4 regions of the Rahnella sp. 1L-D-7-B-C2 genome follow, and region 1 is predicted to be linked to each of the others. Evidence: predicted binding sites of a transcription regulator. Region 1 holds the regulator's gene; each other region holds the start of a gene.

The links. The regulator LexA, encoded in region 1, represses DNA repair genes until DNA is damaged. The targets are predictions, from matches to a motif close to TNCTGTATGTACATACAGNA.
Region 2: a site for LexA is predicted at 4,618-4,637, ahead of dinB (DNA polymerase IV). Genes of this name have one in related genera too.
Region 3: a site for LexA is predicted at 6,085-6,104, ahead of umuD (translesion error-prone DNA polymerase V autoproteolytic subunit). Genes of this name have one in related genera too.
Region 4: a site for LexA is predicted at 2,499-2,518, ahead of AC0Z7K_RS08200 (YebG family protein). Genes of this name have one in related genera too.

What each region holds. Positions count from the first base shown of each region.
Region 1 covers NZ_JBXAVQ010000024.1:20,996-28,872, forward strand. The annotation lists gene AC0Z7K_RS22340 (NADPH:quinone reductase) at 1-871, shown strand, start outside; gene pspG (envelope stress response protein PspG) at 1,267-1,503, opposite strand; gene dusA (tRNA dihydrouridine(20/20a) synthase DusA) at 1,692-2,720, opposite strand; gene zur (zinc uptake transcriptional repressor Zur) at 2,958-3,467, shown strand; gene AC0Z7K_RS22360 (CsbD family protein) at 3,644-3,853, opposite strand; gene dinF (MATE family efflux transporter DinF) at 4,046-5,410, opposite strand; gene lexA (transcriptional repressor LexA) at 5,535-6,143, opposite strand; gene AC0Z7K_RS22375 (diacylglycerol kinase) at 6,263-6,631, opposite strand; gene plsB (glycerol-3-phosphate 1-O-acyltransferase PlsB) at 6,772-7,877, shown strand, end outside.
Region 2 covers NZ_JBXAVQ010000013.1:98,540-106,416, forward strand. The annotation lists gene frsA (esterase FrsA) at 1-1,113, opposite strand, end outside; gene gpt (xanthine phosphoribosyltransferase) at 1,291-1,749, opposite strand; gene pepD (beta-Ala-His dipeptidase) at 2,043-3,503, shown strand; gene dinB (DNA polymerase IV) at 3,545-4,603, opposite strand; gene dpaA (peptidoglycan meso-diaminopimelic acid protein amidase) at 4,884-5,609, shown strand; gene AC0Z7K_RS18445 (class II glutamine amidotransferase) at 5,580-6,347, opposite strand; gene lpcA (D-sedoheptulose 7-phosphate isomerase) at 6,374-6,955, opposite strand; gene fadE (acyl-CoA dehydrogenase FadE) at 7,225-7,877, shown strand, end outside.
Region 3 covers NZ_JBXAVQ010000003.1:66,239-74,115, reverse strand. The annotation lists gene AC0Z7K_RS06560 (M24 family metallopeptidase) at 1-1,310, shown strand, start outside; gene AC0Z7K_RS06555 (glycoside hydrolase family 1 protein) at 1,354-2,790, opposite strand; gene AC0Z7K_RS06550 (DUF4401 domain-containing protein) at 3,137-5,344, shown strand; gene AC0Z7K_RS06545 (GDYXXLXY domain-containing protein) at 5,331-5,867, shown strand; gene umuD (translesion error-prone DNA polymerase V autoproteolytic subunit) at 6,120-6,539, shown strand; gene umuC (translesion error-prone DNA polymerase V subunit UmuC) at 6,542-7,807, shown strand; gene AC0Z7K_RS06530 (hypothetical protein) at 7,851-7,877, opposite strand, start outside.
Region 4 covers NZ_JBXAVQ010000003.1:437,092-444,968, reverse strand. The annotation lists gene AC0Z7K_RS08205 (M48 family metalloprotease) at 183-2,039, shown strand; gene AC0Z7K_RS08200 (YebG family protein) at 2,103-2,483, opposite strand; gene AC0Z7K_RS08195 (GNAT family N-acetyltransferase) at 2,600-3,052, shown strand; gene AC0Z7K_RS08190 (methyl-accepting chemotaxis protein) at 3,124-4,794, opposite strand; gene AC0Z7K_RS08185 (ABC transporter ATP-binding protein) at 5,110-6,693, opposite strand; gene AC0Z7K_RS08180 (ABC transporter permease) at 6,690-7,505, opposite strand; gene AC0Z7K_RS08175 (ABC transporter permease) at 7,524-7,877, opposite strand, start outside.

The sequences.
Region 1 (7,877 bases):
CAATTACATTGATACCTATGTGCGCAGCGGCCTGTATCCGCCCGCCAGCTTCCCCGCCGGTTTAGGCACCGAAGCGGCAGGCGTGGTTATCAAAGTGGGCAGCGCCGTCACCGGCATCAAACCGGGCGATCGCGTGGTGTATGCCCAGTCAGCCCTGGGTGCTTACAGTGAAATCCATAACGTGCCGCAGGAAAAAATCGCCATTCTGCCGGATGTAATCAGCTTCGAGCAGGCGGCGGCATCTTTCCTGAAAGGACTGACGGTCTATTATCTGCTGCGTCTGACCCATAAAGTGCAGCCGGGCGAAACGATTTTGTTCCATGCCGCCGCCGGTGGCGTGGGTTTGATTGCCTGCCAGTGGGCGAAAGCGCTGGGCGTGAAACTGATCGGGACCGTCGGTTCAGATGAAAAAGCGGAGCGCACGAAACAGGCCGGTGCCTGGGCGACGATCAATTATCATAAAGAAGATATCGCTACCCGCGTGGCGGAGCTGACAAACGGTGAGAAAGTCGGCGTGGTCTACGATTCCGTCGGCAAAGACACGTTTGAAAAGTCACTGAACAGTCTGAAACGCCGTGGTTTACTGGTGAGTTTCGGCAATGCGTCCGGGCCGGTGAAAGGCGTGGATCTGGCGATCCTTAATCAGAAAGGCTCACTGTTCGTCACGCGCCCTTCCCTCAATGGCTATGTGACTAACCGCGAGGAGCTGGAAGAAGCCAGCGGCGAACTGTTCTCGCTGATCGCCAGCGGCGCAATTCAGGTAGACGTCAGCGATGCGCAGAAATTCCCGCTGTCCGAAGCCAAACGCGCACACGAAACGCTGGAAAGCCGCGCGACCCAGGGGTCGAGTTTGCTGATCCCTGGTAAATAATCAGTCCGCTGAATGATAAATGCAAAAAAGGCTTCCATCTGGAAGCCTTTCTTACTGTCTGATCCAGACGACCTCTGATTTCAGACGGGTACTGCCGTAGGGTACTGCAAGGTAAATCCGAAGGGCGGTGTCACTTATGCGACTATTGTGTGCCTCAACGGACTTGATGAATTCAGTTTATGGCCTGCTGACCATGCATGAATCTCATCCTAACAGTCACCCATGTTAAAAAATATGATTTATAACCTTTGACCGCACATTCTGATCCAGCTTGTGATCGCTAGCACATAAGTAAAAGTTATCTTTGTAACGATTACATTTTTATGTGCACAGCAGTGCGTTATTAACCGTCATGATTTCATGATGTTATAGAAGCCACTTATTGACTTCAAAAATCATGGTAAACGGCGGCGACGGTATTTAGGCGCGTCCGGCCTGATATACGCACGATAAATCCAGACCGCGATGACAGCCAGAACCAACCACGGCAACATTTTGATAACAATCGCCAAGAATCCGCCCAGCATCATCAGAGCAAACGCCACGATCAGTGCAGCCGCCATGCCCAGCAGAGAGACGCCGGTCAGCATCAGCATGAAGAAAAAGCCAAGCACAAAGAGAATTTCCAGCATCGGGTGCTCCTTAATAAGCGAATTGCATTAAGACGCGATGTCATAACACCTGTCTACCATTACAAGAAACGTGCCAATCGGAGACAGGAATTATTGCATTGAATATCAAGGATAAAATTATTCGCAGGCACGAATGACCTGCGAAGAGATAGCGAATTTGACTAACAGATAGTGATTTTACTCACAGCTTAAACCTGCGCTGTCGCTTCCTGAGGTTGATTTACCAACGACAGCGCCTGCTCAACCACATCAATGCCCGCGCCGGCTTTATGCGCATTCTCACTGAGATGACGACGGAACTGACGCGCACCTGGCACGCCCTGGAACAGGCCGAGAATATGGCGGGAGATATGACCAAGATAAGTGCCTTTACTCAGCTCCGCTTCAATATAAGGATACAGCGCGCGGATAATGTCCGGGCCTGTTTTCAGCGGTGCGTCTGAGCCAAATAGTTCGCGATCCACGTTCAATAACATGCCAGGATTTTGGTAAGCTTCGCGGCCCACCATGACGCCATCCATAAATTGCAGATGCGTTTTGGCTTCTTCCAGCGTCTTAATCCCACCATTAATCGCCATCGTCAGATGCGGGAAATCACGCTTAAGCTGATAAACGCGTGGGTAATCCAGCGGTGGGATTTCACGGTTTTCTTTCGGGCTCAGACCGGAAAGCCACGCTTTGCGCGCATGAATGATAAACGTATCGCAGCCGCCTTTTTCAGAGACCTGACGGATGAAATCGCACAGGAATTCATAGCTGTCCTGGTCGTCGATGCCGATGCGGGTTTTGACGGTAACAGGAATTGACACCACGTCGCGCATCGCTTTGATGCAATCCGCTACCAGCGACGCCTGTCCCATCAGACAGGCCCCGAACATGCCGTTCTGCACACGATCCGACGGGCAACCAACGTTGAGGTTAATTTCATCATACCCGCGCGCTTCGGCCAGTTTAGCGCAGTGCGCCAGATCGGCCGGATTACTGCCACCGAGCTGAAGCGACACCGGATGCTCTTCCTCACCAAAGCCGAGATAATCCCCTTTACCATGAATGATGGCGCCGGTGGTCACCATTTCAGTGTAAAGCAGCGTCTGGCCAGTCATCAGGCGGTGGAAATGGCGACAGTGACGATCGGTCCAGTCAAGCATCGGCGCAACGGAAAAACGCTGAGCGGAAAACGGGGTGGTTTGGGGTATTTCGTGTTGAGTTTCTGACATCGACCTGACATTCGCTGAAGGAGTTCGTGGCGCTCCCTCCGGCGCACAGGCCAGAGGGAAGGTAGTTGCTGATTATACCACAGAACAAAGATTCGGCATCCGGTGCGGGTTTTAGGAGGCAGAATATGTCACAGCCCGGCGGCGCATAATTCGTCGATTTGGCCGAAGCATGATAAAATCAACAATGGCCACATGATGTGGCTTATCGATCCCAATCTGCGCTCAGAGAACGTTTTTATGACCCTGAATAATCCGGAAAAAGTCCTTTCACAAGCTGAAGAGCTTTGCCAGCAGCGTAATGTTCGCCTTACGCCGCAGCGTCTGGAAGTGCTGCGCCTGATGACGCAACAGCCCGGTGCGATCAGCGCCTATGACTTACTGGATTTGCTGCGCGTCAGCGAACCGCAGGCCAAGCCACCAACGGTCTATCGTGCGCTGGATTTCCTGCTGGAACAGGGGTTTATTCACCGGGTGGAATCCGCTAACAGCTACGTGTTGTGCCATCATTTTGAAGAGCCGAGCCATACGTCAGCGCTGTTTATTTGCGATCGCTGCGGTCTGGTGACGGAAAAAACCACTGACGGTATCGAAGAGCGCCTGGCGAAACTGGCACTGGATTCTGGGTTCGAATTACGTCATTCCGTAGTAGAAGCGCATGGTCTGTGCGGCGAATGCAAAGTCGTTGAGACATGCGAAAGCCACGACCACTGCGATCACGACCACACAATTGTGGTGAAGAAACGCTAAATTTTATATCGCGGGATTTGAATAGCGAGGATGCGGTGCTGTCGGGAGGACTTTACGGCTGACGTACTCAAGATAAAACAGTGGGTACATCCTTGTACCCGTATCCTGAAAGCGTTCCGGGTAGGAGCAGCTTCTACTCAGGATACGTCACTGAAACACGAGGGGGAGTCGCGTTTTTACCAGTGATATTTGTTGCTTGATTCCCAATCCTTGAGCTCTTTCTCGGCCTGATCTTTCTGATAGCCGTAACGCTCCTGAATCTTACCAACCAGCTGATCGCGTTTACCTTCCACTACGGTCAGATCGTCGTCAGTCAGCTTGCCCCATTTTTCTTTTACTTTGCCTTTAAACTGCTTCCAGTTACCGTCGGCTTGGTCCTTATTCATAAAATATCTCCTGTTACCTTAGGGTTTATGGAGCTGCGGGTTACCGCTGCAGCTCGGGCTTAACACTTCTAAGGTTAGTAGAGAATTTGGATTTATCCTGCAAACGAAGGGATAAAACGCGTTATTAGGATTATTCCAAAGCAGGATATAACGACTAACCGCTATATCCTGCCATGTAAAAAAGTCGCCAATTCAGTGTGATGACGAGGAAAACCATGCGTCTCGCTGCCAGTACCGGTGCCATATCCAGCCGAGAGAAACGCCCCGCAGCCCGAGGAAGACGGTCAGCGCCAGCCACAGCGCATGGTTGCCCAAAAGCGGTAATGACAGCAACGTCAGTCCATACCCGAGTGCGGCAATCGCCATGCTGTTGCGCATATCCCGCCCGCGGGTCGCGCCGATAAACATACCATCGAGCAGGTAACACCAGACCGCGACCAGCGGCAGAACAATCTGCCATCCCAGATAACTGTCAGCCAGCTGGCGCAGCTCTGGCAGAGACGTCAGCGCATTAATAATTTGCTCGCCGGTCAGGGCATACAACAGCGCAAACGCCAGTGCCACCAGACCCGCCTGCCGACAGGCTGCGCGCCATACCTTCAGCAGTTTTTCACGGTTACGGGCACCAAACGCCTCACCGGAATGGGCTTCAATCGCGTAAGCAAAGCCATCGAGCGCAAAAGCTGTAAAGGTCAGAAGATTCATCAGAACGGCATTCACCGCAACAATATGGCTGCCGAGCCGCGCCCCGAGAATAGTCAGCGAGGCGAAACAGAGCTGGAGTAGTAACGAACGCAGCATAATGTCACGGTTGAGACTCAGCAACCGGTGCAAGTCGCCGCGCCACGATGAGGTCAGCAGCGGGAAAGTGATCCCCCAGCGCTTCATCACACGCCAGACAAAACACAGCCCGATGAACAGCGTGAAATACTCCGAACAGGCAGTTGCCGTCGCTGCGCCCTGTACATTCCAGCCGAGCCCTATCACCAGCCACAGATCCAGCACGATGTTAAGCAGGTTACCGGCAATCAGTAAAATCACCGGCCCGCGCACGTATTGAATTCCGAGGAGCCAGCCCAGGATCACCAGATTTGCCAGAGAAGCGGGCGCGCTAATCCAACGGATTTCAATAAACAGCCGCGCCTGTTCCAGCACCGACTGACTGCCGCCAACAATGTAAAAAGCCCCTTCCATCAGCGGATGACGGAACAATAAAATCACCACACCCGCCAGCACAGCCAGAAGAAAAGGCTGCACAAAAGCGCGCGCCAGCAGGACTTTATCTTTCGCGCCGAGCGCCTGCGCGGTCATACCGGTGGTACTCATGCGCAGGAACAGCAGCATCATGAACAGGAAGGTGGTGATCATCGAACCCACCGCGACGCCGCCGAGATAATCCGGGCTGTCGAGATGACCGATCACTGCCGTATCCACCAGTCCCAGCAAAGGCACAGTGATATTAGAAAAGATCATTGGCAGCGCGAGCATCCAGAGGGCTTTATCGGTCGGGCTCAGAAAAGTGTGTTGAAACTTTTGCAGAAGGGATTGATGTTGCATAGAGAATCTCATGCCGGAGGTTCAGGATATGCCTAAAATGAAATCGCCCCGTGAGGGGCGATGATGCGAAATTCGTGTGACTTAGTTCAGGGGAAAGCGCAGAAATCGCATTTTCGTTGACTGATTAGATCCAGTCGCCGTTGCGAATAACACCAACCGCTAAGCCTTCAATGCTGAAGTTTTGCTCACGCAGATCCACCACAATCGGCTGGAACTCGCTGTTTTCAGGCAGTAACTGCACCACGTTGCCTTGTTTCTTCAGGCGTTTTACCGTGACTTCATCATCGATACGGGCGACGACAACCTGGCCATTACGCACGTCCTGCGTTTTATGCACGGCCAGAAGATCACCATCAAGAATCCCAATATCGCGCATCGACATACCGCTAACGCGCAGCAGGAAATCCGCGCTCGGTTTAAACATCGCGGGATCTACCTGATAGTGTCCTTCGATATGTTGCTGAGCCAGCAGAGGTTCACCGGCGGCTACACGGCCAATGAGCGGTAAACCTTCTTCTTCTTCCATCAGCAGACGGATACCGCGCGAAGCCCCGGAGACAATCTCAATGACGCCTTTACGCGCCAGAGCTTTCAGGTGTTCTTCCGCAGCATTCGGGGAACGGAACCCAAGACGAGCGGCAATCTCCGCGCGGGTTGGTGGCATACCCGTAGTGGAGATATGATCGCGAATCAGGTCATAGACCTCTTGTTGTCTGGTCGTTAAAGCTTTCATTCCGCCCCCTGGTTGTTTATACAGTCTAGCTGTGAGTATATACAGCTATACGGGCAATGAAAACCTAAGATTGAATAAAAACAGTGCATAAGCGCGATTCCTGGAATACAGATTCCAAATCAGAACCATCGCGGCCAAAAGATGCTGACCCAGACAAAAATCGCCAATATGATGGTCAACAGTACAGCAGCCGACCCGATGTCTTTGGCACGTCCTGAGAGCACGTGAAACTCAGGCCCGATGCGGTCGATTGCGCATTCCACGGCGCTGTTGAGCAATTCCACCACGCAAACCAGGACCACCGAGCCGATTAGCAGGATGCGTTCGATGCTGCTCACATCGAACCAGAATGAGAGCAAAATTAAGGGGATAGCCGCACTGGCTTCCTGACGGAAAGCCGCTTCATTTTGCCATGCCGCTTTCAGCCCTTTCCATGAATATCCGGCTGCTTTATAAATTCGGGTAAATCCAGTGACTTGGTTCGCCATTCTGTTACTGATCCTTGAGGGGTAGTCCTTCGGGTGTTTGATGCATTTTAGCGGTTTAATGGTCTCTCATCACCACAGATCTCATTTGAGCTTTCTGGTATCCTTGCGGCGAAATGGCTAACAAGAGGCTTCACGTTTTTATGTCAGGTTGGCGTAGACTTTATTACACATTATTGAATTTACCGCTTTCATTGCTGGTAAAGAGCAAAGTCATACCTACAGATCCGGTGACCGAGTTGCACTTAGACCCGACGCGCCCGATCCTGTACGTATTACCTTATAACTCCAAAGCAGATTTGCTGACCCTGCGTGCGCAGTGTCTTGCCCAGAATTTGCCCGATCCGCTGATTCCGCTGGATATCGACGGCACACTGCTGCCAAGCCATGTGTTTATCGCTGAAGGCCCGCGCGTGTTTTCGTATTACACGCCGAAGCAGGAATCCGTAAAGCTGTTCCACGACTATCTGGATCTGCACCGTAATAATCCGGATTTAGACATTCAGATGTTGCCCGTCTCGGTGATGTTCGGACGTGCACCGGGCCGTGAAGGTCAGGATACGCCGCATCTGCGCGTGCTGAACGGCATTCAGAAATTCTTCGCCGTGTTGTGGCTAGGCCGCGACAGTTTTGTCCGCTTCTCTAATACGGTGTCGTTGCGCTACATGGCGACCGAGCACGGTACGGATAAAACCATCGCGCAAAAGCTCGCCCGCGTGGCGCGAATGCACTTCTCTCGCCTGCGTTTGGCAGCAGTCGGCCCGCGCCTGCCTGCCCGTCAGGATTTATTCAATAAGCTGCTGGCCTCGAAAGCCATTGAAAAAGCCATTGAAGATGAAGCGCGCAGCAAAAAGATTTCACACGAAAAGGCCCAGCAAAACGCTATCGCGCTGATGGAAGAGATTGCCGCGAACTTCTCTTATGAAGCCGTGCGCCTTTCCGACCGCGTACTGAGCTGGACGTGGAACCGCCTGTATAAAGGCATCAACGTGAATAACGCCGAGCGCGTGCGCCAGTTAGCGCAGGACGGTCAGGAAATCGTGTATGTGCCCTGCCACCGCAGCCACATGGATTATCTGCTGCTGTCTTACGTGCTCTATCATCAGGGGTTGGTGCCACCACACATTGCAGCCGGTATCAATCTGAATTTCTGGCCAGCCGGCCCGATTTTCCGCCGTCTGGGTGCGTTCTTTATCCGTCGTACCTTTAAAGGCAATAAACTTTACTCGACCGTGTTCCGCGAATATCT
Region 2 (7,877 bases), on a different contig from region 1:
GCTGAACACGTCGTTCTCCCAGTAGGCAGCCAGCATTGGCGTCGGCGTTCTGCGCCCCAGAAGGCCCTGCATTTTCAGAGAATAACGATTAAATTCGGTTTTCAGCGCCGAGTCCGACGCACTGGACATGCCGATGCGGCTGGCGAGCACGTCCATGTACATATCCGGCACCTGCTCCTGACATTTTGGGTCACTGAGCAGCGTGTGCACCAGCGCGCCGAGTGTGGCGACAGCGCGCACGCGGCGCGGTTCGAGATACGCCAGACGCACGGCAACGTTGGCGCCAAAACGGTAACCAAGCAGGCTGACGCGACCGGCATCCACCCAAGGAACATTCGGCAACTGCTGTAGCACCTGCTGATGCAGGAAGCTGGTATCCTGCGTCAGTTTCCACTTCGCGGAAAACCCGATCGATGGCATGTCGATAGTCAGCATCGCAATGCCCATTGGCGCGAGATAAGAGCGGAACAGGCGCTGATGGTCACTTTGTAGCGTATCCAGACCACCGCAAACCATCACCGTCGGGAACGGCGCTTTGCCTTCGTTCGGCAGGTGCAGGAAACCGGTGATCGGCGCGCCGCCGGGGATCGCAAAATCCAGCTCTTTGAGTTCATAAGGCGAATGCTCGGAAGATTTCTCGAACGCTTTGTTCGCCAGCGCCTCGGCCTGTTCTGCCAGCGTATCGCCCTTCAGATGCGGGTAACCGGCGATGCTGTAAAGGTTGGCGGCTTTCAGCCAGTATTCGCTGGCCAGATCCGCATCCTGCTCTTCTGCGGCTTTCTTCTGCCAGAGCATGGCCTGATTCGACCATTCATAAATCCAGTTGCCGTTGCGATAGCCGATGACCGTATCGAGCAGCAGCGGATCGCTGTGCTCGGCTTTGCACACCGCAATGCGCGACAGCACCTCTTCCACTTCGAGCGGATCTACGCCGCGCCACATCCACATCAAACGGTTAATGGTCCGGTACCAGCAATTCACCGTATCCCCTTCCAGCGCAGAGTGCATCGGCGGGTTGGCATTGTGATGATGAACGCGACGGACCAGCGTCGAGGTTTCCGGGTATTTGAAGGAAGGTTTGAACAGTTTTTCCGTGAGATTGACTGGCGCCATAATGCGTAATCCTCCGTTAGCAAGCAGATGGTCGCCCGCAGGCCACCCTTTCATGACGGCATTATAACGTGTTAACGGTGCGACAAGACAGGAGTGAGGTCAAACAGAAGGGATTTCAAGTCAATGAAAGCAAAACGCCCGGCAATGAGCCAGGCGTCTTTTATCAAGCGCAGTAAATCATTTTCCCACTAAAGGAGGAACAAACACCACGCCCATATCCCACGGCTGTTCGATCCAGGTGTTCTGCGGGATGTCTATCACGTAGTCATCGACCAGCGGTGCGCCAGCGGGTTTAGCAAAGATAGTGATGAAGTGAGCTTTCGGGTACATCTCACGGATGGCTTTCGCGGTGCCGCCGGTGTCTACCAGATCGTCGATTACGATAAAGCCTTCCCCGTCGCCTTCTGCGCGTTTCAGCACTTGCATTTCGCGCTGATTGTCATGGTCGTAGCTGGAGATGCAGACGGTGTCTACGTGACGGATACACAGTTCACGCGCCAGCAACGCTGCCGGAACCAGACCACCACGGCTGACTGCAATAATGCCTTTCCATTGTTCTGCCGGCAGCAGGCGTTTAGCCATCGTGCGGGCGTGGATTTGCAGCATGTCCCAGGTTACAACGTATTTTTCGCTCATAAAGGTGTCCCAGCCAGTGAAAAGACGGCTTCTAAGAATGTATTCGGGGGAAAAAAGGTTGCGCGGGATTATAGAGATTCTGGCTCACAAAAACCAGCGATTATCTGGCATCAGGTGCCCAAAAACCCTGGATTTTCTGCCCGCATACGCGCACAGCGTAAGATTAAGTGATATTCTGTCAGGCCACTCGCCACAACGTCTGGCGGGGATTACTTAACCTTAAACCTACAGCATCTCAATCAGTTCGCCTGCACATGGAGCCTGAATGAGCTGACTGTTACAGGAGACTTATAGTGTCTGAACTGTCTCAGCTTTCGCCACAACCGTTGTGGGATATTTTTGCCAAAGTATGTTCAATTCCGCACCCTTCTTATCATGAAGAAGCGCTGGCAAATCACATCGTTGAATGGGCACAGGAAAAAGGTATCCACGCTGAGCGTGATGAGGTCGGCAACATTTTGCTGCGCAAACCGGCCACCCAGGGCATGGAAAACCGCAAAGCCGTCGCCCTGCAGGCTCACCTCGACATGGTGCCGCAGAAGAACAACGATACCGTTCATGATTTCACTAAAGATCCCATCCAGCCGTTCATCGAAGACGGTTGGGTAAAAGCACGCGGCACCACGCTGGGTGCTGATAACGGCATTGGTCTGGCCTCTGCGCTGGCGGTTCTGGCGGATGAAAGCGTCGAACACGGCCCGCTGGAAGTGCTGCTGACTATGACTGAAGAAACCGGTATGGCGGGCGCATTCGGCCTGCAACCAAACTGGTTACAGTCTGAAATCCTGATCAACACCGATTCCGAAACCGAAGGCGAAATCTACATGGGTTGCGCGGGCGGGATCGATTTCACTGCCACGCTGCCATTAAGCCGCGAAGCCGTTCCGGCCGGTTTCAGCACGCTGAAACTGACCCTGAAAGGTCTTAAAGGCGGTCACTCAGGCGCTGATATTCATCTGGGTCTGGGCAATGCCAGCAAACTGCTGGCCCGTTTCCTGGCCGATCACGCGCAATCCCTCGGTCTGCGCCTGCTGGACTTCACCGGCGGCACGCTGCGTAACGCGATCCCACGCGAAGCCATCGCCACGCTGGCTATTGCTTCTGACAAAGCTGACGCGCTGAAAGCGGCTGCGCAGGAATTCCTGGCGACGATCCAGTTCGAACTGTCTGCGGTAGAGAAGAAAATCGCGCTGGTGGTTGAACCGGCTGAAAGCCCGGCGAAAGTGCTGACTGTCGACTCACAGGACAAATTCCTCGCACTGCTCAATGCCACACCAAACGGTGTGATCCGCATGAGCGATGACGTGAAAGGCGTGGTCGAAACCTCCCTGAACGTCGGCGTTGTCACCATGAAAGAGGACGAAGTGGCGATCAACAGCCTGATCCGTTCGCTGATCGACAGCGGGAAAGAGTACGTGGTCAGCATGCTGAACTCACTCAGCGCGTTGTCTGGCGCGAAAAGTCTGGCAAAAGGCAGCTATCCGGGCTGGAAACCAGAGCCAAGCTCACCGGTCATGACGCTGGTGCGTGAAACTTACGAAACGCTGTTCAATAAAACTCCGAACATCATGGTGATCCACGCCGGTCTGGAATGCGGTCTGTTCAAAAAACCGTACCCGGATATGGACATGGTCTCCATCGGGCCAACCATCACCGGCCCGCACTCGCCGGATGAGCAGGTTGAAATCGAAAGCGTTGAACTGTATTGGAAACTGCTGACGGCGTTGCTGAAAGCGATTCCTGAGCGTAAGTAATTGTTTTAGCTCCTCCCCCTGCGAAGGGGGAGGAGCTAACATTATTCCCAGGGCAACAGCAACTGCCGCTCTATCTGCGGATCCTGCAACGTTACGTGCAACCCGACCAGCCTGACGCCACGCCCGCCCCGCCGTTGATCCCAGGCTTCACGTGCCACTTTCAGTAAATCTTCTTTATTGAGCACCGGCCAGACGTGTTCCTGCGTGGTCTGCTGAAAATCATGAAATTTGAGTTTTACGCCTTGGCGCGCGATGCGAAGAGTAGGACTGACTTTGCTCAGCCGCGTATGCAGTTCGGGATATAAGCGTTCGATCAACGCCGCACACTCTTCCCAACTGTGTATGTCTTCCGCCAGCGTCCGCTCGACGCCCACCGATTTCCGCAGCCGTTCAGCGGAAATTTCACGCTCGTCGATACCCTGACAGCGCTCCCACAGGACACGGCCAAACTTGCCAAAACCTTTGAGCAACGCGGCCAGATCATAGCGTTGCACATCGCCGCAGGTAATAAGTCCGTGTTCCTGCAAGCGCTGGGCGGTCACTTTTCCGACGCCGGGAATTTTGCTCAGCGGTAAATCTTGTAAAAACGCGTCGACTTTATCCGGCGTGATCACGAACTGGCCGTTGGGTTTATTCAGGTCAGAGGCGATTTTCGCCAGAAACTTGATGGGCGCGATACCAGCCGAAGCGGTCAGATTGATTTCATCAGAGATCGCCTGACGAATTTCTGCGGCGATAAGCGTGGCGGAGCCGTTGCACTGGGTGGCATCGGAGACATCCAGATAGGCTTCGTCGAGGGACAAAGGTTCGATAAGCGGCGTATAACGCGCAAAGATTTCACGGATGTGGTTAGAGGCTTCTTTATAGGCTTCCATTCTGCCAGGGATGACTTTCAGGTGCGGGCAAAGTTTCAGCGCCATCCCGGTGGGCATCGCGCTGTGGACGCCGAATTTACGGGCCGGATAGTTGGCGGTGCTTATCACACCACGACGATCGCGGCTGCCGCCGATGGCGATCGGAATGTCGCGCAGGGACGGATCATCGCGCATCTCAACGGCCGCGAAAAAGCAGTCCATATCCACGTGAATGATTTTACGCATAGCCCTCCCCTGATAACTGTATAAGTATACAGTGAAGAGATGCAATTTCAAACACAGAAAATAATGGTTAATTTCACTTAATGAATCTGGCCTGATGGCAAGTACAAACAATTAACATTAAGAAATCTATTATTCATTATTTGGTGATTGCTAAAAATTTAATCAGTATTAATATGGCAACGTTTCAGACAGTCAGTACATAAGAATCAATCAGTGGCGGTCTTAAAGATGGTGACATCTTCAGACAAAACATCAGAATTATTATTAAGCAGGATTTAGAATGATCAGAATCGCGCTGTTCCTTGCGATGCTCCTCAGTTTGCCTTTATTTACAGCAAATTACGCCGTGGCCAGCGAACCTGTCCCGGTTAACGCTGCGCTTAAAAAGCAGTTGTTAGGCGCTCCGGTATATATCCAGATTTTCAAGCAAGAACGTAAACTCGAATTGTACGCCCAGCTCGACGGCGAATTTCGTCTGATCGGCAGCTATGGTATCTGTGACTTTTCTGGTGGTTTGGGGAATAAACGTCGTGAAGGCGACTTCAAAAGCCCGGAAGGTTTCTACAATGTGGATATCCACCACCTGAAACCAGACAGCCGCTTTTATCGCGCGATCAATATCGGTTTCCCGAACGCCTATGACATTTCCCAGGGTTACTCAGGCAAGTACCTGATGATCCACGGTAACTGTAAATCCATTGGTTGCTATGCAATGACCGACGGCTACATGGATGAAATCTTCACCTATGTTCAGGCCGCTTTCCAGTATGGTCAGCGTAATCTGCAGATCAGCATTTACCCGTTCCGTATGACGGATGCCAACATGCAGGCACATAAAAACTCAAGCTACATTAACTTCTGGCGTCAACTTCAGCCGGGATATGCGTACTTTGAGAAACACCATCAGGCACCGAACGTGGTGGTGACTGACGGTAAATATGAAGTGCTTCAGCCGCTGTCCAATACCCCGCTGTCCTCACAGCTGGCGTTCACCCAGGTGAAATAACGCGAACTCGCCTGGGGCAATTTTGTTCCAGGTTTCGTTTGCAGTCAGCGGTTGCGTGGCAATCACGGTGACGACATCATTGGGTGTCGTCTGCTGCTGAAAATCAATCTCCACATCCTGATCTAACAACGTGGCCTTGCCAAACGGGGCGCGGCGGGTGATCCAATACAAATTTGTCGAACAATAGGCCATCACAAAATGCCCGTCCGACAACAGCATGTTAAACACCCCTTTCTGCCGTAACTCATCCGCCAGCGACGCAATATAGCGAAATACCGCCGGCCAGCTCGCAGGCCGGCGCGGATAACGTTCCGTCAACTTGTGCAGCAGCCAGCAAAAAGCATATTCGCTGTCGGTCTGACCTATCGGGCGCAGCGTGCCGGTATCGAGCTGGCGATAACCGCGCAGCTGACCGTTGTGCGCATAGGTCCAGTTGCGGCCCCACAGTTCGCGGGTAAACGGATGGGTATTCTCCAGTGCCACTTCGCCACGGTTTGCCTGACGGATATGGGAAATCACCGCACAAGATTTGATTGGGTATTCCTGAACCAGGCGGGCGATGGGCGAATTAAAGCTCGGCAGCGGATCTTTAAAAGTACGACAGCCATTCCCCTCGTAAAAGGTAATGCCCCAACCGTCTTTATGCGGGCCTGTCCCGCCACCGCGCTGCACTAATCCACTGAAGCTAAAGCAAATATCAGTAGGAACGTTAGCGCTCATCCCGAGCAATTCGCACATCTCCCGCCTCCTTTACAACAAAGGTCTTATGCCTTCGCCATCTCTTTTTCGATCAAGAGAATTAAAATATGAATGACTTTAATATGGATTTCCTGCACACGGTCTGCAAAACCAAAGTGCGGAACGCGAATTTCCACGTCGGCAGAACCGTCCATTTTACCGCCGTCTTTACCGGTCAGGGTAATGACTTTCATGCCTTTGGCACGGGCCGCTTCGATGGCTTTAATCACGTTGCCGGAATTGCCTGAAGTCGAGATGCCGAGCAGCACGTCGCCTTTCTGGCCTACGGCTTCAAGATAGCGGGAGAAAATGTATTCGTAACCGAAATCGTTGCCGACACAAGAGATGTGGCTGACGTCGGAAATCGCAATCGCCGGATAGCCCGGACGGTTTTCGCGGTAGCGGCCCGTCAGTTCTTCCGCGAAGTGCATAGCGTCGCAGTGGGAACCGCCGTTGCCGCAGGAAATCACTTTCCCGCCCGCTTTAAAGGAATCTGCCAGCAGTACTGCTGCACGTTGAATAGACTCAATATTTGCCGGATCGCTGATAAATTTATTCAGCGTTTCAGCAGCTTCGTTCAGTTCAGTACGGATAATGTCCTGGTACATAGCAACCTCTTTTATGTCCATTTGCAGCCGTGTTGTACGCGGCCGATAGCAATAAAACTTTCCGCTGTGCAGTGTAACGGATCGGCGGATCGCCGAGAAGCAATGAAGCGGTAATGATTCCGATAGTTTCCATTTTTGACGCTTCGTGCGGCCGGTTTGTGAGCTGTGTTGTAATTAGTATGTAAACACATTGATAAAGAAATGAGCATGGACTAAAACCATTATATCCCTACAACAGGTCAGACCTCCTACTACTCAGGGGCTTTACTATGATGGTTCTTAGCATTGTTGCATTTATCGTTATCCTGGGCGCGCTGTTCTATCACCGCGTCAATCTCCCGCTTAGCAGCCTGATTTTGCTGGCGTTTACCGCCGTGATGGGCGCAATCAACCTGTGGACGCTGTGGCTGTTGCTGCCGCTGGCGATCATTTTATTGCCACTGAACATCCCTGCCGTACGCCGCGCATTATTCTCGGGACCGGCGCTTCGCACCTTCCGCAAGGTCATGCCCGCCATGTCCCGCACGGAAAAAGAAGCCATTGAAGCCGGTACGACGTGGTGGGAAGGCGATCTGTTTGGCGGTAAGCCAGACTGGAAAAAGTTGCAAGATTACCCGGAACAACGCCTGACCGAAGAAGAGCAGCGCTTTATCGACGGGCCGGTGGAAGAAGCCTGCCGCATGGCGAATGATTTTGAGATAACCCATGAACTGGCCGATTTGCCGCCGGAGCTTTGGGCGTATCTGAAAGAACATCGCTTCTTCGCGATGATCATTAAGAAAGAATACGGCGGTCTGGAATTCTCCGCTTACGCTCAGGCGCGCGTTTTACAGAAACTGGCGGGGGTATCAGGGATACTGGCGATCACCGTCGGCGTGCCGAATTCCCTCGGTCCGGGCGAGCTGCTGCAACATTACGGCAC
Region 3 (7,877 bases), on a different contig from region 1:
TGATGGCGCGGCGGCTGAAGAATATTGTGACGGCTATGCAGCAGCATAATCTCGATGCCCTGGCCATCTATGCCGATAAAGAACATGGCGGGAATTTTGAATACCTCGCTGGCTTTATTCCGCGATTTGAAGAGGCGTTGCTGATACTGACCGCTGACGGTCAGCTTAGCTACGTGATGGGGAATGAGAATCTCAAGCTGGTGCCTTATGCGCGAAACGGCGGAAAGTGTTTCCATGCGCCGGCTTTCTCGCTGCCGAATCAGCCGATGGATAACGATGCTCCGCTGACTGAGGTATTGGCTCAGGCTGGCCTGAAGCGCGAACATCGGATTGGTGTCGTTGGCTGGAAGCTGTTCACCAGCAAGCTTTGCGATACGCAGTATCAGTTCGATGTGCCTGCTTTCATTGTGGAAGCGGTTGTCGACATTGCTGGCAAACGGGAAAACGTGGTCAATGCAACCTCACTGTTTATCTCCCCTGCGCAGGGCGTGCGCCGTTTAAATACAGCCTGCGAAATCGCCTTTTATGAGTACGGCGCAAATCTGGCTTCCACCAATATATTGGCGGCGCTGGACGAGATTGCACCGGGGAAAACGGAGAAACAGATAGGTCATTTGCTGTCTGCTGATGGGCAGCCGGGCAGCGTCGTGATGATTGCCGCCACCGGTGACCGTTTCGCGAATGCCTGTTTATATCCGACGGATAAAGAGATCCGGCGCGGAGATAAATTTTCGCTGACCGTCGGGTTTAAGGGCGGGCTGAGCAGCCGTTCCGCCTATGTGGTGGCAACAGAAAATGAACTGGCTCCTGCGGTGGCTGACTACCTTTCAGCGTTGGCTATTCCTTACTATCACGCAGTCACCACCTGGCTCGAAACGCTTCAACCCGGCCTGACGGGGGGTGAACTTTATCAAACCATCGAAAACGTAATGCCGAAAGAGAAGTGGCACTGGCATCTTAACCCGGGTCATCTGGTGGCCGATGAAGAGTGGCTCTGCTCCCCTGTCTATGCAAATTCGACGATCACACTGGAGAGCGGGATGATTTTTCAGATCGATATTATCCCTTCGCTGCCCGGCTACGGCGGATGCAGCATTGAAGATACTGTCGCGCTGGCTGATGCCGCACTGAGAAACGAGCTGCAAAGCCATTTCCCGGACGTCTGGCAACGAATGGAAACGCGCAAAGCCTATCTGCGGGATGTGCTGAATATCACAGTGTCAGAAGACGTCATTCTCCTGTCTAACACTGTGGGATATTTGCGTCCTTTCCTGCTTGATAAAAACAGAGCGCTGGTTCGTCAGCGCTGACAGGCGTTTTCAGGGCTGACGACGGCGTCATCAGCCCGCATCCTCAGCTCAGGTCGGCACCATTCGTCGCGATAACTTTCTGATACCAGTGGAATGATTTCTTCTTGTAACGGTTGCCCGTGCCGCTGATGTTATCGTCGAGATCGACATAAATCAGCCCGTAGCGTTTGCTCATCTCACCGGTAGACATACTCACCAGATCGATGCAGCCCCACGGGGTGTATCCCATCAGTTCCACACCGTCTTCAACCGCATCGGCCATGGCTTCAATATGCTGACGCAAATAATTAATGCGGTAGTCATCGGCAATGTAGTGATTTTCATCTGGCTTATCGATAGCACCCAGACCGTTCTCAACAATGAACAGAGGCTTCTCATAACGGTCATAAAGCTGATTGAGGGCGATACGAAGTCCTACCGGGTCAATTTCCCAGCCCCACTCGCTGGCCTCCAGGAAAGGATTACGTGCGCCACCGAGCAAGTTGCCCTCCGCAGATTGCGCATCCGGATTGGTTTTATTGATGGTCGAAGACATGTAATAACTAAAACCAATGTAATCCACGGTGTGTTGTTCAATGAGCGCCAAATCACCCGGCTGAATGTCCAGTTCGACGCCCTTAGACTGCCAGAGGCGTTTTGCGTAGTACGGATACTTACCGCCAGCCTGCACGTCGGCACAATAAAAATTGAATGCCTGAGTCTCTTTCAGGGTTTCAAGCTGATTAACCGGATCACAGTCGTAAGCATAATTCGTCGCATAGAGGATCATGCAACCTATCTGAATCTGAGCATTGGTTTCATGGGCAATTTTCACCGCTAAACTACTGGCGACGAACTGGTTATGCCACGCCTGATATTTGGCCTGATTGTCGAGTGCGCCGGTTTTTACCGTCAGCCCCTGACTCATAATAGGAAAATGTGCCGCGCTGTTAATTTCGTTAAAGGTCATCCAGTATTTCACTTTATGGCCATAACGCGTCAGCACCGTGCGGGCAAAACGCTCAAAATGACCTATCAGCTCACGGTTTTTCCAGCCACCAAACTCTTTCGCCAGATGCAGCGGCATTTCATAATGGGAAATGGTGATAACGGGTTCAATGCCTTGCGCGATGCAGGCATCAATCACCTCATCATAGTGTTGCAGTCCCGCTTCATTGGGCTGCTGCTCGATGCCGTTCGGATAAATTCGGGTCCAGGCAATTGAAAACCGGTAACACCTGAACCCCATTTCCGCAAACAGCGCAATGTCATCCTTAAAGCGATGGTAATGATCAATCCCCTTGTGATTAGGGTAAGTATGACGCGTTGTGTCGAGGGAGAAATCAAACTCAGGCGAGGAGACAATACTTAACCGTTTTTTTCCTCCGGGGATAGCATCGACTATCGACAGCCCTTTGCCGTCCTGATCGTATGCCCCTTCAACCTGATTGGCGGCCGTCGCCCCACCCCACATAAAGTTCTGCGGAAACTTCTCTTTCATCACTTCCTCCTTAAAATCCCGGTCTGGGATCGACTCATAACGTCTGTCTGATCATCACCGCCACCGACGTTTCTCCCCGTCAGTTTTAGCGTTTGCAGAAAGCCACATCAGCCACGACATCGTTGTCCGTAAGCTGACAGATGGACTAAAAGATACACTGTAACTTCCCGAGGGCGAAATAAAAGCAGCGATTTCAACGCCCCCTGAAAACCACCTAAGTTCAGGAAAACAGAAATTTGAACGCTACAATGATAACAAGATGTTATAAAACATACGCTGGCAAACAAGACTAATGCCTTCGAAAGAAGGTTCTCTTTAATGCAACCGCGACTCAAGGCAGGGAATCATGATTGACATCGCTCCAGATGGCATAAGCTGGATGCCTTCACGAACGGCAAAGTATCTTTGCCGTCAGACCGAGCGCTTAGTGCAAGGAGGGAATCTCACCCCTGATGCCTGTCAGCGTATTTACGTTTTTTGCGGTGTGCGGCCAGGATATGCCCAGTGGCGTACTTTCCTGATCCCGGTGCTCTTTTGTCTGGGTTTATTGTCACTGGTTGCCGGTGCTCTGTTTTTTGTCGCGTGGAACTGGGCCCACATGCCGAAGATAACTAAATTCGCACTGATGGAGTTGCTGATCGTCGCGCTGGCTGCCGTTGTCTGGTGGCGCTGGTATCACCGCGCGGCGCGCAGCGCTTTGCTTGCGGCGGGGCTGAGCTTCGGCGCCTTGTTTGCGTTGTATGGGCAGGTGTATCAGACCGGTGCTGACAGCTGGGAGTTGTTCAGAGCCTGGCTATGCGTTCTCCTGCCCCTGGCGCTGATTGCGCGGCAAAACAGTTTATGGTTTTGCAGCTGGCTGGTCGCTAATCTGGCGTTCCAGCTCTATTACACCACTCTGTCGCTGTCCCTGGAGGATGCCCTATCGTTTGACAGCCTGATCTATCTTCCCACTGCGGCACTTTACGGTTATCTGGCCGTGCTGGCACTGTGCCTGATTCTGCGCGAGGCGCTGGCCTTGCAGGCGATAAAACATCATCCCGAAAGCTGGCTGGCGAGCCGCTGGTTCTCCCGGGTTATGGCGGGGTTTTTGTTACTGCTGCTGACCTCCATCGTCGCCGGAAGGCTGTACGACTGGGGTCGGGATATCCACTTTACGTTGATTACCGGCTTCTGGTTAATCACCTTGCTGACGGGCTATTACCTTTACCGTTATCGCCATCCGGATCTTTGCATGCTGACTCTGGGGACTGCCAGCCTGACGGCCACGGGCTGCGTTCTGATCATGCAGTTATTTGATAACTCTTACGATGTGGGGGATCTGTTTCTGATCGGTTGCCTGATGGCAGTGTGGGTGGCTGGTAACGGTGTGTTACTCCTGCACTGGCGACGCAGGCTGTACGAACGCGCCCCCGTCGACGTAGCACCGGCAGAATTAACCATGTTGACAGAAAAACTGCGTCAGCATGGTTTGCTGAATCAAACGCAGATTCAGGAAATTCAGCAGCAGGATCACTCTTCCCATCTCCCCTGGTATCTGAGGCTTGCGCTGAGCATCGGTGGATGGGTCGCAGCCATGCTCTTTCTGTTGCTGCTGGCGCTGGTTCTCTATATGGCTGACTTGCTCAACGACCCTAATGCCGCCACCGTCATTCTCCCTTCGCTGATCCTTGCCGCCATCGCGGGCGGCCTGTTACGCACCCGAGGAGAGGGAAAACATCATATCGGACTGGCATGGGCAATTGCGGCGACGTGCGGGCTTTGTTTCGGTGTCTTTCTGCTCGTCGAACCCGACGGAGAAACCTTTATTCTGGTGAGTTCTCTGTGCGCGCTGCCGGTCCTGGCCGTGATGGCAATCGCCATGCCCGACCGGTCTTACCGGTTTATGGCTATCACTGTCATAACGCTATTGCTGGTTCTGTCGGGGCATTCTCTGACCAGTTTGTACTTACTCCCGGCTGCCGGTCTTTGGGTAATTTCGGCGCTGGTCGCTTGTGTCATCATATTTTGGTTATGGATCGTCAGGAATCAGCTGAATCTTCAGGCGGGCCATTTTGCACAAGCCGTTCCTCCGCTTCTTCATGGCATTCCTGCGGGCCTGATAGTACTGTGCCTTCTGGCAATAAATGGCGGGTTTATCTCTGATTTTTTCTGGGATATGCCGCGGTTTACCACTATTCAATTCGGTTTAGGGGGCGGGATCGCGGGAGGTTTATTACTCAATACGCTGTACCAGCGGCTGGTTGAAAAGACCCCTTTATCGCTGATCACTTTACCGGCTGCAATCCTTTGTGGCGCCGCCGCCGTCTATGCTCCCGGTATAGGCCTCGGTCTGTGGCTGTTACTGATGGCACGATATCAGGGGAGTCAGGATATTCTACTGGTCAGTGGCTGTTTCATCATGCTGTATGTTTCCGGTTGGTACTACTTCCTGGATGTCACTCTGTTGCAAAAATCTCTGCTGCTGCTGGTTAGCGGTGTGGTACTGCTGATGCTGACATGGGTGGTCAAAAAGGTTTTACCTGCACGCACCGGAGGTGCCTATGAAAACCAGTAATCTGAGGAAATGGCTGGCCGGGGGTGTGATATTGCTGGCGCTGGTGGCAGTCAATGCCGGTATCTGGCAGAAAGAACGGCTACTGAAACAGGGCGAGGTGATGATCTTACAACTTGCGCCGGTTGATCCGCGCTCTCTCATGCAGGGCGATTATATGGCTCTCAACTATGCCATTACCCGACCTTTACAGCTGGAGTTATATCAGCAACGTCAGGTTTGCATCTCCGTCCCCTCCACGCCTTGTTTACCCCTCAGCGGGAACATCATTGTGGATCTCGATACTCAGCGGCAGGTCACTCAGGCACGGTTTGATCAAGGTGACCCCCTGAAAGCGAATCAGTTACGGGTGAAATACCATATGAATTCCGGTTCGCTGACGGTAGGAACCAACGCTTATTTCTTTCAGGAGGGCCACGCCGAACGTTTCGCTCATGCGCGCTACGGGGCATTTCGGGTAGGTAAAGACGGTACGGCATTGCTGACCGCCATGCTGGATGAGGACGGTGAGGTGATTGAGCCTTAATGCAGTACTCCGCCAAGGTTTTGCACATTCCAGCATAAAAATGCCCGATGAACCGCGTCGGGCACAGGAGCACCACTGAGCACTGCACTTTTTATTTTCGAATTAGAATTGAGTTAACGTGCCGCTTTTACCTCCTCCCACACTAAATTCCCTCCCCCATCAGCCTGATAGGATTTTCTTCTGCTGTCAGGCTTGATCGGTATCCCGCTTACGTGAATACTGTATATAAAACCAGTATCGCGAGAATTTCCTATGATTTTGTACACACCCGCTGAGCATCAGCAAAAAATCGACCTGCCGCTGTTCCTCGATCGCGTGCCGTGCGGCTTTCCGTCGCCCGCTCAGGATTACGTAGAGTCGCGCCTTGATCTCAATAAACTGCTGATTGCGCACCCTAGCGCGACGTACTTTGTCCGGGTCTCCGGCCATTCAATGACCGATGCCAACATCAGCGAAGGCGATCTGCTGGTCATCGACAGCTCGCTGACCGCCGTTCACGACGACATCGTGGTGGCAGCCGTCGACGGCGAGTTCACGGTGAAGAAGTTGCGCACCCGCCCGTCGGTTCAGCTGGTGCCGATGAACCCACATTATTCGCCGATCACCTTCAATGACGAAGAGTCACTGGAGATTTTCGGCGTCGTCACGTTCATCATCTACGCCGCACGCTGATTATGTTTGCCCTCGTTGACGTCAACTCCTTCTACGCCTCGTGCGAGACCGTGTTCAGGCCGGATTTGCAGGGACGGCCGGTGATTGTGCTGAGTAATAACGACGGCTGCGTGATCGCCCGTAACGCTGAAGCGAAAAAGGCCAACATCGCCATGGGCGCACCGTTTTTCAAAATGCGTGAAGCGATCCGCCAGCATAACGTGGTGGTGTTCTCCTCGAACTATGCGCTGTACGCCGATATGTCCAACCGCGTGATGGAGACGCTGGAACAACTGGCGCCCGCCGTCGATGTCTACTCGATTGACGAGGCATTTTTAGATCTCACCAACATTGAAAACTGCATCTCACTGCATGATTTTGGCAAGCAGGTGCAGAAGAAAATTTGGAAAGAGACGCATCTGGCGGTCGGCGTCGGGATCGCACCGACCAAAACGCTGGCCAAACTGGCGAACTTCGCGGCGAAAAAGTGGAAGGATACCGGCGGCGTGGTGGATTTATCCCAGACCGTGCGTCAGAGAAAGCTGATGAACCTGCTGCCGGTGGATGAAGTGTGGGGCGTCGGGCGGCGTCTGACTAAACAACTCAACATGATGGGGATCGAGACGGCATTACAGCTGGCCGACAGCCCTTCTGCGCTGATCCGCAAACATTTTAGCGTGGTGCTGGAGCGCACGGTGCGCGAACTGCGCGGGGAATCTTGCCTGGCGCTGGAAGAATCGGTGCCGACCAAACAGCAAATCATCTGTTCACGGTCTTTTGGCGAACGTATCACCGAGTATCAGGATATGCGCGAAGCCATCTGCAACTACGCCGTGCGCGCCGCCGAGAAGCTGCGCGGCGAGCATCAGTACTGCCGCTTCGTCTCGGCGTTCGTTAAAACCAGCCCGCACGACCCAAAAGTTCCCTACTACAGCAACTACGCCGGGCTCAAACTCCTCACACCGACGCAGGACAGCCGCGACATTCTCAACGCCGCCGTGCGTTGCCTCGATCAAATCTGGAAACCGGGCTATCGCTATCAGAAAGGCGGCGTGATGCTGGGCGATTTTTTCAGTCAGGGCGTGGCGCAGCTGAATCTCTTCGATGAGTACCAGCCGAAAAAGAACAGCGAGCAGCTGATGGCGACGCTGGATGAGATCCACAAAAAAGGGATGGGCAAAGTGTGGTTCGCCGGGCAAGGCATCCAGCGCGGCTGGTCAATGAAACGGGAAATGTTGTCGCCGGCGTATACCACGCGGGTGGATGAATTATTGCAGGTGAAGGTGTAAGGGGAACCGTCGCTGTATGTACGATCCCCCTGAGATTCAGGGGCTAATCGACGAAAGAATAAGTCTGCTT
Region 4 (7,877 bases), on a different contig from region 1:
TAGCTTGTCGCGACGGGTAAAATATCGTCTTATAGCAACGTTTCACAATTCATTAAGTGAATATAGCTGATGCACGCCAGAGAAGGATCTCGAGCATTTCCCCTTATGCCGTAAATCTTTCTTTCGGTATTGCCTGATATAAGCAGCTTGTCCCTCCAACAGACAGTTAGCGAGTTTCTATTTTGAATAAATTAACGGCATTGAAAAAAGGTTATGCAAAGGTATTCTTCTGGCTTCTGATCACGCTATTTTTGATCCCCGCCATCACGCTGATATTTGCTGAATACGGCAGTAATCAGCTTAATCAGCAATATACTCAGATCTTTATTGATGACGCCCGCGGGCAAAATCAGGACGTCGGTAAACTGACGGATTTCCTGCAACAAAATCCGCCTTCCAGCGTTTGCGGCCCCGTGTCGGAAGATCTGCTCGATTATAAAAATGCGGTGTGCGCCGAGAAGTCCGAACTGTGGCAATTCTACATGATGGACAAAGTGTCATTCTGGACGCTGATCGCCAGCGCTGTTGTGCTGCTGATGGTGTTGCTGTTCAGTGCCCTCGCTTTCAGGAATCGCCAGGGACAACTGCTGAGCCTGATGCTGGCCCGTCATTTCCTGATGCTGGCCAGTGCGCTGGAAGTGTTAGTGCAAGGTGCGATGCTGGTCTGGCTCTCGTTCTGGGGCACGGCTTTCTTCACGCAAACCTACTATCCGAAACTGGTGATGGCGGTCGGCCTGCTGGTGCTGGCCGGGATGTTCTACATGATCAAAGGCATCTTTAAAAAGCTGCCGCGCGAAGAGGGTATTGAAGGTGAGGTCGTGACGCGGGACGCCGCGCCCGCGCTATGGGCACGTATTGATACGCTGGCGGCCAAAGTCGGCACCACACCGCCTGACCATATCATTGCCGGCATTGACACTAACTTCTATGTGACTGAAGCGCCGCTGTCCGTCAACGGGCATCCACTGAGTGGCCGCAAGTTGTACGTCAGTATTCCCCTGTTGCGCCAGCTTACTACCGCACAGGCAGACGGCGTGATGGTGCATGAGCTGACACATCTGCATGAAGGTGATACCGCATCAGGCGCGCTGCTCGGGCCGAAGCTGCACCGTTTTGATATGTATACGCACCTGATGGGTCAGAACGTCGCGACGCTTATCGTCTTTTATCCTCTGTGCCTGTACCGCATGTTGTTCGAACTGGCATGGCAGCGAAACAGCCGTGAACGTGAGTTCATCGCCGACCACAGCGCAGCGACGCACACCACGCCTGCCGCGATTATTGAATCACTGATTAAAATATCAGCCTATGCCAGCTATCGCAGCGAAGTTGAACGCACCCTGTTCGATAACAAAACCCTGCATGAGAACGAGTTGGGGATCAGCAAAGCGATAGCCGCAGGCCTGCCGCAACACGTCAGCTCGCCAGACTTTATCAGCCTGATGCGCGAGCAGGATGTACCGCACCCGTTTGACTCCCACCCGCCGCTGACGGAAAGAATGCGCAACGTCGGTTACCACGTGGAAGAGTTGGGCTATGCGGCGATTGCCGCTGAACCCCCTGCTGAAAGCTGGGTGGATCTTATGCCGGTTGCCGAACAGATTGAGCAGCAGCTGTGGCAGAAGTATGAGCGTGACTTCTCATCGGTACATGAGGAAAGTCTGGCATGGCGTTATCAGCCTGAAGGTGAAGAAGAGACGGCGCTGGTACTGAAACATTTCCCGCCAGTGGCCTTTACGCTGAAAAATGGTTCTCAAATCGAGATCAACTATCAGGGCGTCGTGAAGCCAGATACGGGGGAATTACTGGAGTGGGATAACGTGAAGAACATCAATGTGATCCGCCAGTTCGGTACTGAAGTACTGTATCTGCAACACGTCCAGCCGAATGCGCAGGGGAAAAAGCGCAGTGAGATCCGTCTGCCAGGTCTGAAAAAGGAAATTGAAGGGTTTAAAAATACGCTGGGCTACTACTGGCATCGTCACCAGACGGTGCGTGCGTTACAGCAAGAGGAAGAGGCTGCCGCTGCGCAAGGCTAAAATCCGGTAACGAAAAGCCCCGCTGAACGCCTTGTGAAATGCGTTCAGCGGGGCTCTATTTCATCAGGCCGCTTTAACCGCGCGAACCTTCTTAGTTTTTACAGCGTCTTCGGCGTGTTCTGCATGTTCTGCAACTTCCGCGTCTTCAACGTGTGTCTCTTGTGCTGTCTGAGCGTCGGCCTTTACGTCGGCAGGTGCAGTTTCTGCTTCCGGCAGTTTGCTGGTGCGCAGGATGTGCTGAACGGTATCTTTCTGCTCGGCAAGGTGCAGCGCAATATTTTCCGCCAGAACCTCATCGATCTCAATTTCGCTCTGTAACAGCCAGTCAGTAAAAGTATCCGCCATGTCGAGCATTTTGTCGTAGGCGTCCGCTTCTTTCTTATTGGCAAATGTCATTTTTTCTTCACCTTTTCTGACGACAACAAATTTTGTTTCAACAGCCATGATTCTCACTCCTTATACTGTAATTATATACAGTATATCAACAATGGATGACGTTGACATCATACATTTAAATTTTTACGTTAGTATTTTAACGGGCTCATTATACGGTGATATCAATGAAAGATGTGCAATGCTGGACGAAAGACGGGTACCTCATCACCACTGACGTTGAAAAGATGGATATTTCAGCCATTCAGCATTATCTGACCCGTTCAACCTGGGCGGCAGGTATTGATGAACAGACCGTGCGCGATGCCATCGACAACAGCCTGAATTTCGGGTTGTTCGACGAAGATAAGCAGATTGGATTCGCCAGATTTATCACCGATTACGCCACCTTTGCCTACCTGTGCGATGTGTATGTTCTGGAGAATTATCAGGGCAAAAATCTGGGGGGATGGTTGGTGGAGTGCTGTCAGTCACACCCGGTTACCGCGCGATTACGTCGCATGATGCTCTTTACCACCACTGCGCCATGGCTTTACAAGAAGTTTGGCTATGAGCCGGTCAATACGCCGGATTACGCGTGGGCGATCGCCCGTCCTGACATCTATCTCAACAAACAATAGGTTCTGTATTTCTGACGCCCGAACCACAGGCGTCAGAATTTCACCTTTTACCAGAAAACGTCTCCCGGACTTTAGAACGTCTCCCAGTTTCCTTCGTCACTTTTGTTCGCCGGTGAAAGCGCACGGCCAGACGACAGTACAGGTCTTTTCAGCGGCGATGGCTGACGTACAGCGGTATTAACCGCCGCAGCGCTGACTTTAAAGATGCTGATCGACTCCGCCAGACGCTCGGCCTGCTCGTTCAGCGAGTACGCCGCCGACGAGGCTTCCTGCACCAGCGCGGCATTCTGCTGCGTCACTTCATCCATCTGTGTGATGGCTTTGTTGATCTCTTCGATTCCGGTGCTTTGCTCATGGCTGGCGATTGAAATCTCGCCGACGATATCCGTCACGTTCTTCACGCTGGACACCACTTCTGCCATGGTGGCACCGGCTTTAGCGACCAGTTGCGTGCCGTTATCGACTTTCGATACCGAATCGTCGATCAGTACTTTGATTTCTTTCGCCGCAGAAGCAGAGCGTTGCGCCAGATTGCGCACTTCCGAAGCTACAACCGCAAAACCGCGCCCCTGCTCACCGGCACGGGCAGCTTCTACCGCCGCATTCAGCGCCAAAATATTGGTCTGGAAGGCGATGCCGTCAATCACAGAAATGATATCGACAATTTTGCGTGAAGAAACGTTGATTCCCTCCATAGTGCTGACCACCTGCCCGACCACTTCGCCCCCTTCGACGGCCACGCGTGATGCCCGGGCCGCCAGCTGATTAGCCTGACGCGCGTTATCAGCGTTCTGTTTTACGGTGGCGGTCATCTGTTCCATCGCCGAGGCGGTTTCTTCCAGCGAGCTGGCCTGCTGCTCGGTGCGTGAGGATAAATCCAGATTCCCGGCGGCGATCTGGCTGGACGCGCTGCTGATAGCCTGCGTGCCTGAACGGACCTCAGTCACAATGCGCAGCAGGTTTTCATTCATATTTTTCAGCCCCTGCATAAGCTGGCCTGTTTCGTCAGAAGAGTTCACACGGATGTCCGTAGTCAGGTCCCCGGCGGCCACGCTTTCAGCCACCTGTACGGCGGTGCCCAGCGGACGGATGATCGAGCGGGTCAGGAAATAACCCAGGATCATGGCCAGCAGCACGGCAATCACCGAGAAGATCAGCGTCAGCTGAATCGCCGTTTGACCATCAGCGACGGCTTTTTTCCCTTCGGCCTGCAACTGCGAATCCTGAGAATCAGCAAAAGCGGTGGCCAGCCCCAGATAGGCATTCTGTGAGGTAGTCAGTTTACGCAGCACATATTCGGTGGCGCCTTCCATATCACCGGCGCGGGCCAGACCAATCAACTGTTCCTTTCCGGCTTCAAAAGCATCACTGGCATCCTGCAACGCTTTAATTTTTTGTTTTCCGGTTGGCGTGGACTGAATCGCGGCAATTTTATCCATCGCCAGATTGGTTTTTTTGATGGTGTCATCAAGTTGCAAATAACGTTTCTTATTTTGCTCGGTGTTTTTCGTATCAATAACGATTCCGCGCAAAAACTTTATTTGATCATTCACGCCGTCACGGACATCAAATGCCAGCCGGACTTTTACATAACGATCGTTGATAATTTGTTCGATACTGCTGTTAATGCTGCTTATTTTGATAACGGCAGTGGCACTGACGATGATGAGAAGCAGGATGATGAGGCCGAATGCGGCACCCAAGCGGCTGCCCACCCGCATATTGTTGATCAGTTTAAACATGTTATTTCCCTTATTTCCGGGCCAATAAAAAACAAATACAATGAAAATAATTCAATATATTGATGATTACATAGCGGGACTACTTTCTAATGATTATTTAATTCACATGAGTTATCGGTATCAATAAGGGGAACTTTAGCCGGGATATTTAAGGGAAAGTGTAAAGAGAGGTGAATGAATTTATAACGTTACTGAACAAAGTAACGTTATAAACAGAGATTACGTTTCAGGGCAGCCGGTGAGCAGAAATACCGACGCCACCAGCGCCGGGAGGGTGAAACAGTGCACGTTACGCAACATCATTCTGCCTTGTGATCAGGCAGTCAGGGTTTCTTCCAGCCAGCCGACGCGCATTTCTGGCACCGAACGCAGCAGTTCGCGGGTGTAATCATCCAGCGGTTCAACCAGTGTAGAAACGACCGGCCCCTGACGCACAATCCTGCCCGCTTTCAGTACCGCCACTTCGTCCGCAATTTCGCGCACGACCTGCAAGTCATGGGTAATAAACAGATAGGAAATACCGGTGTCCTGCTGGATTTTACGCAGCAGCGCCAGCACGTCGCGGGCGACCAGCGGATCGAGCGCAGACGTCGGTTCATCACACACAATCAGTTTCGGCTGCGCCGCCAGCGCCCGTGCAATACAGACGCGCTGCTTCTGACCACCGGAAAGCGCAGAGGGAAAACGCTGCGCCAGTTCAGCATGCAGTCCGACCTGCGCCAGCAATTCCCTGACGCGGGTGTCGCGCTGGCTGCGGTGGAGATCGGAAAAGCAGGACAGCACGCGGGCGATCTGGCTGCCGACCCGTTCTTTCGGATTCAGTGCGGTATCCGGGATCTGATGGATCAGCTGCACGTCGCGCAGTTGCGCACGGCTGCGCTGCCGCAAACTGGCCGGCAGTGTTTGATTTTCCAGACTCACTTCTCCGGATTCCGGGCTGAGTAGCCCGCAAATCACTTTACCGAGCGTCGATTTCCCCGAGCCGGATTCGCCGATCACCGCCAGCGTGCGGCCGCGCGGCAGGCTCAGCGAGACGTTCTGCAAAACAGGCTGAGCGTGATAACGGGCGCTGATGTTATCGATAAACAGCGCAACCGGTGCCTCGCCGGTTTGCGGCATTTTTTCTTCGCCCTGTGCATGTAAAAGGCGGCGGGTGTAATCCTGCTGCGGTTGTGTCAGAAGCTGTTCTACCGGCGCCTGTTCCACGGTTTTACCCTGCTGCAATACCATAATGTGATTGCTGATTTGCGCGACAACCGCCAGATCGTGACTGATATAAATCGCCGCCACGCCGGAAATGCGGATCACATCGCTGATGGCTTTCAGTACGCCGAGCTGTGTGGTGACATCCAGCGCAGTGGTCGGCTCATCGAAAATCAGCAGTTCCGGCCCTGCGCACAGCGCCATGGCGATCATCGCGCGCTGTAACTGCCCACCGGAAACCTGATGCGGATAACGTTGATAAAACTGTTGCGGCTGCGGCAAACCGAGCAGTCCGAACAGTTCGATGGCCTTTGCCTGCGCCTGCTGGCGGTCATACACCTTGTGCTTAAGCGCCGCTTCAATCACCTGTTCACCCAAGGTGATCGCCGGATTAAAGGCTGCGCCAGCGGACTGCGCCACATAGGCAATATGCCGTCCGCGCACCTGCCGCAAGCGGCGGTCAGACAGCGTAGTCAGCTCCTGCCCGTTGAACAGAATACTGCCGGATTCAATGCGCATCCCCTGACGGCAATGCCCGAGGATCGCCAGCCCGATGGTGGATTTCCCCGCACCGGATTCACCAATCAGCCCCAGCACTTCACCGCGTTTGACGGTGAAAGAGACATTATCGACTAACGTGCGCGGGTTTTTACCGGCGGAAACAACAGACAGTTTTGTTACGGTTAACAGACTCATCCTTTTCTCCCCCACACGCGGGTGGTACCGCTCATCAGCCAGTCCGCCACGGCGTTCACCGCCAGCGCCAGCACGGCAATCGCGCCGCCGGGAACCAGTGCCGCCCAGACGCCAAACAAAATGCCGTCCTTGTTATCACGCGCCAGCCCGCCCCAGTCGGCGGTCGGTGGCTGAATGCCTAATCCGAGGAAAGACAGCGCCGAAAGGAACAGCAGAATAAAGATAAAGCGCAGGCCGAATTCGGCGATCAGCGTCTGTAGCGCGTTAGGTAAAATCACATGCCAGAGGATCCACCCGAGGCTTTCGCCGCGCAGGCGTGCCACATCGACAAACTCCATCACGCCGATATCCACCGCCAGCGATCGTGCCACGCGCAGCACGCGGGTCGATTCCAGCAGACCCAGCACCAGCGTCAGCACCGGAATCGTTTTCGGCAGCACAGCGAGGACGATCAGCGCCAGAATCAGCGTCGGAATGGCCATCACGATGTCGTTACAGCGAGAAATGACCTGATCCAGCCAGCCACCGCGCAGACCGGCGATAAACCCCAGCGTGCAACCGACCGCAAACGCCACCAGCGCCGCAAGCGCGGTGACGCCGAGCGAGACGCGCGTCCCCCAGATCAGCCTTGAGAGCAGGTCGCGACCGAGATTATCGGTGCCCAAAATGGCGTTTGGCCCCGGTAAATCCCAGGACATACCAAGTGTTTGATCCGGCGCGTGCGGTGCCAGCCACGGCGCAAAAATCGCGATAAGAATAAAGAGACTCAGCACCAGCAGACCGAGTATCGAGGAAGGTTTTAAAGCAGGCATTGCAGCAATTCCTAAAAGTCAGCGGTTGTGGCGTAAACGCGGATTGGCGACCAGCGCCATCACATCTGCCAGCAAATTCAGCAGGATATAAATCCCGGCCAGCAACAGCGCGCAGTCCTGCATCACCGGAATATCGCGTTTGCTGATACTGTCGACCATGTATTGCCCGAGCCCCGGATACACAAAGACATTCTCGACAATCACCACACCGACCATCAGATAGGCCAGATTGATCGCCACGACGTTGATAATCGGGCCGATGGCGTTCGGCAGTACGTGACGCCAGAGAATGCGCGACGGCGCAAGCCCTTTCAGCAGCGCGGTATCTACGTAGGCTGAGCTTTGCGCGGCAATCAGCGCGGCGCGGGTCAT